One region of the Bradyrhizobium sp. R2.2-H genome, then DNA from elsewhere that is predicted to be linked to it. Evidence: riboswitches for the same ligand, from Rfam matches in the RefSeq annotation. Region 1 holds a riboswitch; the other holds the start of a gene.
The links. Region 1 has a riboswitch for glycine ahead of EDE08_RS23675 (D-amino acid dehydrogenase). Riboswitches for the same ligand answer to the same signal wherever they lie in the genome.

Region 2: linked by a shared signal. The riboswitch ahead of gcvT (glycine cleavage system aminomethyltransferase GcvT) and the one ahead of EDE08_RS23675 (D-amino acid dehydrogenase) in region 1 are both predicted to bind glycine.

The regions. Positions count from the first base shown of each region.
Region 1 is NZ_SMBR01000009.1:182,395-188,224, forward strand. It holds gene EDE08_RS23675 (D-amino acid dehydrogenase) at 80-1,381, opposite strand; glycine riboswitch at 1,449-1,554, opposite strand; glycine riboswitch at 1,558-1,662, opposite strand; gene EDE08_RS23680 (M20/M25/M40 family metallo-hydrolase) at 1,806-2,936, opposite strand; gene EDE08_RS23685 (ABC transporter substrate-binding protein) at 3,207-4,817, shown strand; gene EDE08_RS23690 (multidrug effflux MFS transporter) at 5,190-5,830, opposite strand, start outside.
Region 2 is NZ_SMBR01000009.1:43,629-49,458, reverse strand. It holds gene alaS (alanine--tRNA ligase) at 1-653, opposite strand, end outside; glycine riboswitch at 877-965, shown strand; gene gcvT (glycine cleavage system aminomethyltransferase GcvT) at 1,112-2,260, shown strand; gene gcvH (glycine cleavage system protein GcvH) at 2,271-2,639, shown strand; gene gcvP (aminomethyl-transferring glycine dehydrogenase) at 2,802-5,669, shown strand.

The DNA of each region.
Region 1 (5,830 bases):
GACGCCGTCCTCTTAGGGCAAATTGTGTGCCAAGGGCTGCGCCGTCGCAAGAGGCCGGCATGTCTCCGATATCGACCACTCAGGATGCATGTCGCAGTTCACGCTCAACCCCAAGTGAAGGTGCCGTCGGCGGAGCGTTGAGGCCGCGCCAGCCGTCGATGGTCTGGGCGATCATCTGCGCCGTCGCCGCCGACAGGGTCCAGCCGAGATGGCCGTGGCCGGTGTTGAAGAACACGCCCGGTATCCGCCCTGCGCGCACGACCGGCATCATGTTCGGCATCATCGGGCGCAGCCCGGCCCACGGCACGACGCGCGACGTTTCGACGGCGGGGAAGTTGTTGCGCACCCAGTCGATCAGCGGCTGCACGCGGTCGGCGCGGATGTCGCGATTGAAGTCGTTGAATTCGGCGGTCCCGGCGACGCGAAAACGATCGGCGCCGAGCCGGCTGGTGACGATCTTGGCGGCCTCGTCGAGCAGGCTCACCGTCGGGGTGGCGTTGCGGCTTTCGGCGGTGTCGAGTTGCACCGTGATCGAGTAGCCCTTCACCGGATAGACGTTGACGCGCTCGTCGAGCAGGGCGGCGAAGTGACGGCTCGCAACGCCCGCGCAGACCACGACGCCGTCCACGTTCAGTGCGCCGCGCGCGGCCGCGACGGCATCGCTCGCGGCCAGATCGGCCCAGCCGATGACGAAGCCGCTGCCGGCACGTGCGATCGAATCGATATTGGCCTCGTGGATGAAGGTCGCGCCGCGTCGCTTGCAGGCTTCCGCCAGGCCGCGGGTGAACTTGTGAATATCGCCGGTCGCATCGGACGGCGTGTAGAAGCCGCCATGATAGTCCTTGCGCAGTGTCGGCTCGATGCTGCGGATTTCCTCCGGCGTCACCGGGCGGCGGTCGAGGCCGCCTTCCTGCAGCAGCGCGTTGACGCGCAGACCGGATTCGAAGCCGGCCTTGTCGCGATAGATGTGGAGGATGCCGCGGCGTTCGAGATCGAAGTCGATCCCCTCGCGCGCCGCGATGTCGAACAGATGCCTGCGCGCTTCGATCGCGAGCCGCGTGGTCTCGATGGTGTTGGCGCGGTAGTTGCCGATGTTGGCGACGAACTCGCTCATCCACGAATATTTATGCCAGTTCGGCCGCGGGTTCATCAGCAGCGGGGCGTCGCGCCGGAACATCCAGCGCAGGCCCTTCAGGATCGTCGCGGTGCTGTTCCACACTTCGGCGTTCGATGCGGAGAGCTGCCCGCCGTTGGCGAAGGACGTCTCCATCGCGGCGTAGCGGTGCTTGTCGAGCACCGTCACCCTGTAGCCGCGTTCGAGCAGGGCATAGGCGGTCGTGACGCCGGTGATGCCGGCGCCGATGATGGCGATATGGGTCATGATGAGGTTCGGGGCTCCCGTGTTTAGAGTCGGCTAACCGCCGGCCAAAGGCCGTTGGCGGCGCCCCATCTGTCACGGTTACCTGAGAGCTTGATCCGCTGCGGATCTCGCAACGGACTATCCCCTTCGGTGGGCGTCACGATTGCCTGAAATCGCGCCGCCTCTCTCCAGATCGTCCTGACGAAACGGTCCTTTTGCCTGAGAGTTTCCGGGGCGGTTGCTCCGTCGGCGCCGCAGCGAAGGCTGAAAGCCTTCGCTGCGATCTCTCCCGCATCGTCGCGTGGACGGCCGAGCAGTACGATACGCCTCATTTTTAGACAAGGCTAAATTTCGACCGTGACTGCCGACGTATTGTGCAGTGCGAAGTCGTCGCAGTCATTCCGGGTTCGCGCTTTCGACGCTCCCCGGAATGACGGTTGGCTTGTTACTCCAACGTCGCCAGCAGACCTGCCATCAGCCGGCCGCGCTCGACCAGGCTATCCACCTCGATGAACTCCTCCAGCGTGTGCCCGTTGCCGCCGCGCACGCCCAGGCCGTCGAGCGTGGGAATTCCCATCGCGCCGGTGAAGTTGCCGTCGGAGCCGCCGCCGGAACTGGCATGCGGTAATTCCGCGCCGAGCGATTTGGCGATGCCGCGTGCCTTCTCATAAAGCGCCATGGTGCCGGCATCCGGCTCCCAAACCGGACGCGTCACGCCGCGCGTGACCTTGAACGTGACGTCGTTGCTGGTGCCCGACAGCGCCAGCATCTTCTCGACACCGCGGTCGAGATCGACCTGACGCTTGGCCATGGAGAGCGCTTCGCCGGTTGCGGTCGTCGCAACGCAATTGACCCATTGTCCGCCGTGGACGACCCCGACCGAGAAGGTGCAGTCTTCCGTCGTCATCGCGTCGATGGCGAGAATCTGCCGCGCCATCTCGCGGATCGCCGAGCGTCCGACCGACAACGTGGCGCCGGCGTGGCTCGGCCGGCCCGTCGCCTCGAGATTGAAGCGCGCGATGGCGTAGCGTCCGGTGGTGACGCCGTTGTCGGCGCGGCCGGGCTCCGGCACCAGCACGTATTTGTTGCGCGCCGCTTCCGCCTCGATGATGTCCCGCGTCGAAGGCGTGCCGACTTCCTCATCCGGCGTGAACAGCACGGTGATCGGCAGCGGTGTGGTGAACGAGGCGCGCGCCAGTTGCCGTATCGCTTCCAGCGAGAGGTAATTGCCGCCCTTCATATCGTAGATGCCGGGGCCATAGCACTTGTTGCCCTCGCGCCGCCATTTCAGCTTCTCGATGGTGCCGACCGGATGAACGGTATCCATGTGTCCGGCGATCAGGATGCCCGGCTCGCCCTGCTTGGGATGCGGAAAGCGCGCGCGGATGACGCCACCAAAGCCCTGGCGGCCGGCAATGCGCTCGATCGTCGCACCCATGATCGCCATATCCCGCGCCGCGATATCGAGCATGCGGTCCACGGCGCCTGCATCCCAGGTCGGACTCTCGCATTCGACCCAGCCGCGCAGGCCCTCGAGCATCGCCTCGGAATCAAAGGGAAGATTGGCAGGATTCATCTCAATGTCTCTCAAGCTTCGAAAGATGGAACGCGCATTGCATCTGCGCGGGGCAGGACAAGCGGAAAGGTGTTGTAGAGCCAAACCGATCTTTGTGGAGCCCGTGCGCGCGCCGTGAGGGGCTGCGACGAAACCGGATTGACGCGATCGGCACTGTCTGCAAGTCTCAAAAAGATAAAGGCATTGCATAAGGTTAGTTCGCCCAACGAATGAACCCTATGCTCAACCAATGACCTGCCTTTGAACAGTTTCACGTCAGGAGAACTTTCTATGTTCCACTTCATGCGCCGGGGGCCTCGCGCGTTCGCCTCCAAACTTGCGCTGTCGGTCGTCGCGCTTTCGACCGCGCTGGCCTCGCCAGTGCTTGCGGCCGGCAAGACCATCACGGCGGTGATGCATTCGGATCTGCGCATCATCGACCCGATCTTCACCACGGCCTACATCACGCGTGACCATGGCTACATGGTTTACGACACGCTGCTTGCGACCGACTCGAATTTCAAGATTCAGCCGCAGATGGCGGATTGGAAGGTATCCGACGACAAGCTGACCTACACCTTCACGCTGCGCGACGGACTGAAGTGGCATGACGGCGCACCGGTGACTGCCGAGGATTGCGTCGCCTCGCTGAAGCGCTGGGGCAAGAACGACGGCATGGGCCAGAAGCTCATGGACTTCACCGCCAGCATCGAGGCGCCAGATGCCAAGACGATCGTGCTGAAGCTCAAGCAGCCCTACGGCCTGGTGCTTGAATCGATCGGCAAACCGTCCTCGCTGGTGCCGTTCATGATGCCGAAGCGGCTCGCAGAAACGCCGGCGGGCAAGCAAATTGCCGAGCAGATCGGCTCGGGTCCCTTCAAGTTCGTGCAGGGTGAATTCCAGCCCGGCGTGAAGGCGGTCTATGTCAAGAACACCGATTATGTGCCTCGCAAGGAGCCGGCCAGCTGGACCGCCGGCGGCAAGGTGGTGAAGGTTGATCGCGTCGAGTGGATCACCATGCCGGACTCCCAGACAGCGGTCAACGCGCTGCAGTCGGGCGATATCGATTTCATGGAGAACGTGCCCTGGGACATGCTCCCGGTCGTCGAGGGCAATAAAGATCTCAAGATTGAAGTCCTGAACAAGTTCGGCTTCCAGACGCTCGGCCGCATGAACTTCCTGCTGCCTCCCTTCGACAATCCCAAGGTGCGCCGCGCTGCACTTCTGGCAATGAACCAGAAGGACGTGTTGGACGCGCTTGTTGGCAATCCGAAATACTACAAGATTTGCGGCGCATTCTTTATCTGTGACACGCCGCTCGCCACGGAGATCGGTTCGGAGACTTTGGTGAAGGGCGGCGGCATGGCGGAGGCCAAGAAGCTGCTTGCCGAATCCGGCTATGATGGGACGCCGATCGCGATCATGGCCCCGGGCGACGTCACAACTTTGAAGGCGCAGCCGATCGTCGCCGCGCAGCTGCTCCGTGAGGCCGGCTTCAAGGTCGATCTCCAGGCAACGGATTGGCAGACGGTGGTTGCCCGCCGCGCCGGCCAGAAGCCGGTGAAGGAGGGCGGATGGAACATGTTCTTCACCAACTGGGTCGCCGCCGACGTGATGAATCCGATCGCCAACGTCTCGATCGGGGGACGCGGCAAGAACGGCGGCTGGTTCGGCTGGGCGGAAGACGCCAAGATCGAAGAGCTCAAGGACGCCTTCGTTCGCGCGTCCTCGCCCGATGCGCAGAAGAAGATCGCAGCCGACATCCAAAAGGAAGCTTTTGAGCAGGTGATCTACATTCCGCTCGGCCAGTATCAGGCCCCGAGCGCCTGGCAGAAGTCGCTCACGGGTGTACTCGACGGTCCGGCGACGCCGCTGTTCTGGAACGTCAGCAAGTCGGAGTAGTCCGCGTTCAAAATGCGAACGGCGCCGTGGGTGTCCCACGGCGCCGTTTTCTATGGAGGGACCCACCCGTCCGATCTGTCCTGAAGCATGATCCGGAAAATTGCGCAGCGGTTTTCCGAAGGGATCATGAGCCATAACCTGAAGCGCGATCACGATTCATCCTGACCGCATCCCGCTTTAGCAGTGGCTGTCGCGCACCTGCTCGAGACCTTCACTTGCGAATGGCAGGCTTCGGTCCCTCCGCTCTTCGAATAATTCCCGTTGAGCGGGCCGCTCGGTCTCCGACGCGGGCTGATCCGCTCTGCTCTCTTGTTCCATCTCGCCGATCCTCTCGATTGCTGCGGTACAACATCGAGAGGTCCGGGAAGTTCCTCAGGCGATGGGGCGATGATGCGGCTTGAACAGCCGTCCCTTCTCGACCACCAGCACGATCGCGAGCGCGGCGAGGGTCGACAGGAAGAAGCCGATCGAGAAGGGCAGCAGCGTGCCGTCGAAGCTCTGCCCGATCGCCATGCCGACCACGATCCCGATCAGCGTCGTGATCGAGCCGTAAAGCGACGAGGCGGTGCCGGCGATGTGGCCCTGCGGCTCCATCGCGAGCGCAGTGAAGTTGGCGACCATCATGCCGAACGAGAACATCATCAGGGCGGAGAGCAGCATGAACAAGGCGAGCGGCAGCGCGCCGAGGCATTCCGTCAGCAGCATCACGCCGGCCACCACCGTGTAGAGCGTCAGCGCCCCGTGCGAGATCACGCGCATGCCGAGCCGCCCGACCAGCCTTGCATTGAGGAAGCCGGCAATGGCGACGCCGGCCGCGATCGCCGCGAAAGCGAGCGGGAAGTAGTGGCCGAGGTGATAGATGCCGGTGAAGATCTGCTGGGCGCAGAAGACGTAGGCGAACAGGGCGCCCATCACGCCGCCGGCGGCCGTGGCATAGCCGATGGTCTGGCGATGGGTGACGGTTTGCCGGAACGCCGAGAGCACGTCGGCCGGCGCCAGCGACCTGCGTTTCG
Region 2 (5,830 bases), 140 kb from region 1:
TGGCGCTCCTCCTTCGTCACCTGCTCGAACTGCATGAACACGAGATTCCAGAATTCGAGGAAGCGGTCGCCGTCCTCCTCCGGCGAGCCCGGAGGCCCGCCCCAGATGTGCTCGCCGCGGTCGATGAAGATCTCCGAGCAGGGGCCGCACGGGCCGGTGTCGCCCATCGCCCAGAAATTGTCCGAGGTCGGGATGCGGATGATGCGGTCTTCGGAGAAGCCGGCGATCTTCTTCCACAGGCCCGCCGCCTCGTCGTCGGTGTGGTAGACCGTGACGAGCAGCTTGTCCTTTTTCAGCCCGAACTCGCCGGTGATCAGCTTCCAGGCAAGCTCGATCGCGCGCTCCTTGAAGTAGTCGCCGAACGAGAAATTGCCGAGCATCTCGAAGAAAGTGAGATGGCGCGCGGTGTAGCCGACATTGTCGAGGTCGTTGTGCTTGCCGCCGGCGCGCACGCATTTCTGCGAGGTGGTGGCGCGCTGATAGGGCCGCTTCTCCACGCCGGTGAAGACGTTCTTGAACTGCACCATGCCGGCATTGGTGAACATCAACGTGGGGTCGTTGCGCGGCACCAATGGCGAGGACGGCACGATCTCGTGGCCGTTCTCGGCAAAGAAGTTCAGAAAGGTCGACCTGATCTCGTTGACGCCGCTCATGTTCATCCAATCGGGTGTGCTTGGACCCGCTTCCTGCCATCCAAACCAGAGGTTAGGGCTGATATCTGCGGGCCAGAGCGCTTTTAGACAAGGCCTGCTTCAGTGTCCAGAAACTGTGCAAGGAGATCAGAGGGTTGCCGCAGGCGCGCAATCCCGGTTGAAAAGGCGAAACCGCCGCGTTGACAGGCTTGGCCGCCCTGTGGTCTGTAACCATCTATATCGTACGGCCACGTCGGGAGAGACCGGCTTTACTGCCGGCGCCGAAGGAGCAACCGCCCCGGAAACTCTCAGGCAAAAGGACCGCGTGGCTTTGATTGCATCTGGAAAGAGGCGCCGACGGGCCTAACAACCCGGGTGGCACCCGCCGACGGGATAATACTCTCAGGCACAGCGACAGATGGGGCTTCGACAGGTTGGCCCGGGGAATCGTCCCCGGGGAACCGCCGAGGACCCCTGTGATGCCAGTACCCGACGACCAGAAATCGCTCCGACAGACGCCCCTCCACGCCCTGCATGTGTCCCTCGGCGGCAAGATGGTGCCGTTCGCGGGCTACGACATGCCCGTGCAGTATCCTGCCGGCGTGCTGAAGGAGCACCTCCATACGCGCGCCGCGGCCGGCCTGTTCGATGTCTCCCATATGGGGCAGCTCGCGCTCCGGCCGAAGTCCGGCAAGGTCGAGGACGCCGCCCGCGCGCTGGAACGGCTGGTGCCGCAGGACATCGTGGCAATCGCGCCGGGACGGCAGCGCTACGCCCAGTTCACCAATGCGGACGGCGGGATTCTCGACGATCTCATGGTCGCCAATTTCGGCGATCACCTGTTCCTGGTCGTCAACGCCGCCTGCAAGGACGCGGACGAGGCGCATCTGCGCGCGCACCTCGCGGACGACTGCGTCATCGATTCTCTTGCCGACCGCGCGCTGATCGCGCTGCAGGGCCCGAAGGCGGAAGCGGCGCTGGCGAAATTGTGTGCAGAGGCGCCGTCCATGACATTCATGGATGCCGGCCCGCACGAGGTCGCCGGCATCAAATGCTTCGTCTCGCGCTCCGGCTATACCGGCGAGGACGGGTTCGAGATCTCCGTTCCGGCTGCGGACGCCGAGCGCCTGACCAGGACGCTGCTCGAAAACCCGGACGTGCTGCCGATCGGCCTCGGCGCCCGCGACAGCCTGCGGCTGGAAGCCGGGCTTTGCCTCTACGGCCACGACATCGACACTGCGACGACGCCGGTCGAGGCCGCGCTGGAATGGTCGGTGCAGAAGAGCCGCCGCAACGGCGGGATTCGCGCCGGCGGCTTTCCCGGCGCCGAGAAGATCCTCGCGCATTTCGATAACGGCGCATCCCGCCGCCGCGTCGGCCTACGCGCCGAAGGCCGCGCGCCGGTGCGCGAGGGCGCGCCGCTGTTTGCGGACGCGGCCGGCGGCGAGCCGATCGGCAAGGTCACCTCGGGCGGTTTCGGCCCGAGCCTGAATGCGCCGGTCGCGATGGGCTATGTGCCCACGAATCTGAGCGAGCTCGGCACCAAACTCTTCGCCGAGGTGCGCGGCCAGCGACTGCCGCTCGCAGTCGCCGCCATGCCCTTCGTGAAAAACACCTACAAACGCTGAGGATAAGACAATGACCACGACGCTGTACACCTCCGACCATGAATGGCTCGCGATCGACGGCGACGTCGCCACCGTCGGCATCACCGATTACGCCCAGCAGCAGCTCGGCGACGTCGTGTTCGTCGAACTGCCCAAGGTCGGCCGCAGCTTGAAGAAGGCTGAAGCCGCCGCGGTCGTGGAATCGGTGAAAGCCGCCTCCGACGTCTACGCGCCTGTTACGGGCGAAGTGCTCGAGGCCAACGAGGCGCTCGCCGCCGAACCGGCGCTGGTGAACTCGGATGCGCAGGGCGCGGCCTGGTTCTTCAAGATCAAGATGGCAGACAAGAGCGAACTCGGCAGCCTCATGGATGAAGCCGCCTACAAGGCCCATACGGCGTGAGATGACGAGGACAGCCGCCTCATACTCAGTGTCATCACCCGCGAAGGCGGGTGATCCAGTACGCCGCGGCCTCTCGGTTCAATCCGCGCTGCTGGTGAGTACTGGATGCCCCGCCTTCGCGGGGCATGACACCGACAGCCAAATCTAAAGCGAGGACCCATGATGACCGCGCACCGCAAGACCAACGGCGACACCGCCGCAAGTTTCGTCCGCCGCCACATCGGCCCCTCGGCGCGCGACGTCACCGCAATGTTAGAGGCCGTCGACGCGAAAAGCGTCGACGCGCTGATGGCGGAGACGCTGCCGGCTTCGATCCGGCAGGCCGCTCCGCTCGATCTCGGCAAGCCGCTCAGCGAAACCGAGGCGATCGCGCATATGGGCGAGCTCGCAGCCCAGAACCAGGTCTTCACCTCGCTGATCGGTCAAGGCTATTCCGGCACGATCCTACCCGCGGTGATCCAGCGCAACATCCTCGAGAACCCGGCCTGGTACACGGCCTATACGCCCTACCAGCCCGAGATCAGCCAGGGCCGGCTGGAGGCGCTTTTCAACTTCCAGACCATGATCTGCGACCTCACCGGGCTCGACGTCGCCAACGCCTCGCTGCTCGACGAAGCCACCGCCGCCGCCGAAGCCATGGCGCTTGCGGAGCGGCACTCGCAGGTCAAGGCGAAAGCGTTCTTCATCGACAGGGACGTCCATCCGCAGACGCTGGCGGTGATGCGCACCCGCGCCGAGCCGCTGGGCTGGACCCTGATTGTCGGCGATCCCCTCACCGATCTCGCCGAGAGGGACGTGCTCGGTGCGTTGCTGCAATATCCGGGCTCATCCGGCGCGTTGCGCGATCTCAGGCCCGCGATCGCAGCGTTGAAGGCCAAGGGCGCGCTTGCGATCATTGCCGCTGACCTGCTGGCGCTGACGCTGCTGGCCTCGCCCGGCGAGCTCGGGGCCGACATCGCGATCGGCTCAGCGCAGCGCTTCGGCGTGCCGATGGGCTATGGCGGACCGCACGCGGCCTATATGGCGGTGCGCGATGCGCTGAAGCGTTCGCTGCCCGGCCGCATCGTCGGCCTCTCCGTCGATTCCCGCGGAATGCCTGCCTACCGCCTCGCGCTGCAGACCCGCGAGCAGCACATCCGCCGAGAGAAGGCGACTTCCAACATCTGCACCGCACAGGTGCTGCTCGCCGTGATCGCCTCGATGTACGCGGTCTATCACGGCCCCGAGGGGCTCTCGCAGATCGCGCGCAGCGTCCACCGCCGCACCGCCGTGCTCGCGAGCGGCCTGCGCAAGCTCGGCTTTGCGCCGCAGTCCGACAACTTCTTCGACACGCTCAGCGTCGATGCCGGCGCCGGGCGCGCCGAGATCGTCGCGCGCGCTTTGGCCGAGAAGATCAATCTCGGCATCGGTGACACCGGCTTGCGCATCGCGCTCGACGAGACCACGACGCCTGCGACGGTGGAAGCGGTCTGGCGCGCCTTCGGTGGTACCTTCGCTTATGCCGAAATCGACGCCGGGACGCGCGAGGCGCTGCCGGAGACGCTGAAGCGCACCACCCCGTTCCTCACCCATCCGGTCTTCCACGCGCATCGCTCGGAGACCGAGATGCTGCGCTACATGCGCAAGCTCAGCGATCGCGATCTCGCGCTCGACCGCGCGATGATCCCGCTGGGATCCTGCACCATGAAGCTGAACGCGACCACCGAGATGATGCCGCTGACCTGGCCGGAGTTTGCGACACTGCACCCGTTCGTGCCGCGCGAGCAGGCCGCCGGCTATCACGCGCTGTTCGCCCGGCTTTCGAGGTGGCTGTGCGACATCACCGGCTATGACGCCATCTCGCTGCAGCCGAATTCGGGCGCGCAGGGCGAATATGCCGGGCTCCTCGCGATCCGCGGCTATCATGCATCGCGCGGCGAGAGCCACCGCAAGATCTGCCTTATCCCCTCCTCCGCCCACGGCACCAATCCGGCTTCGGCCGCGATGGTCGGCATGGACGTCGTGGTTGTCGCCTGCGAGAAGAACGGCGACGTTGACGTCAATGACCTCCGCGCCAAGGCCGAGAAGCATGCGAACGATCTCGCCGCGGTCATGATCACCTATCCCTCGACCCACGGCGTGTTCGAGGAGCACATTCGCGAGATCTGCGACATCGTGCACGGCCATGGCGGCCAGGTGTATTTGGACGGCGCCAACCTCAATGCGCAGGTCGGCCTGTCCAGGCCCGGCGATTACGGCGCCGACGTCAGCCATCTCAACCTGCACAAGACGTTCTGCATTCCGCATGGCGGTGGCGGCCCCGGCATGGGCCCGATCGGCGTCAAGGCGCATCTCGCCCCGTTCCTGCCGGGTCATCCGTCCACGAATGCTGACGCTCCGGTCGGTCCGGTCTCGGCCGCGCCGTTCGGCTCGGCCTCGATCCTGACCATCTCCTACATCTACATTTTGATGATGGGCGGCGACGGCCTGAAGCGCGCCACCGAGATCGCGATCCTCAACGCCAACTACATCGCAGCACGTCTCGATGCGCACTTCCCGGTGCTCTACAAGAACGAGAAGGGCCGCGTCGCGCATGAATGCATCGTCGATCCGCGCGCGCTGAAGACGACCTCGGGCGTCACCGTCGACGACATCGCCAAGCGCCTGATCGACTACGGCTTCCACGCCCCGACCATGAGCTTCCCGGTGCCGGGCACGCTGATGATCGAGCCGACCGAGTCGGAATCCAAGGCCGAGCTGGATCGCTTCTGCGATGCCATGATCGCGATCCGGAAGGAGATCGGCGAGGTCGAGGCCGGCCGCTTTGAGATCGCAGCCTCGCCCCTGCGCCACGCCCCGCACACCGTGCACGACATCGCCGACGACGATTGGAAGCGCGCCTACACCCGCAGCGAAGGCTGCTTCCCCGACGGCGTCTCGCGCACCGACAAGTATTGGTGCCCCGTCGGCCGCGTCGACAATGTCTACGGCGACCGCAACCTGGTTTGCTCCTGCCCGCCGGTGAGCGACTACGCGGAAGCCGCGGAGTAGGATTTGTAGGGTGGGTTAGCGGGCGGTCGCGCGAAGCGCAGTCCGCGAGGCGTAACCCACCTCTTCTGTCTCCACAGATACGAACAGTGGTGGATTACGCCTTCGGCTGATCCACCCTACGAAGCCGACCTAAGGCGCAATCAACAACCGGCGCTCGCCAT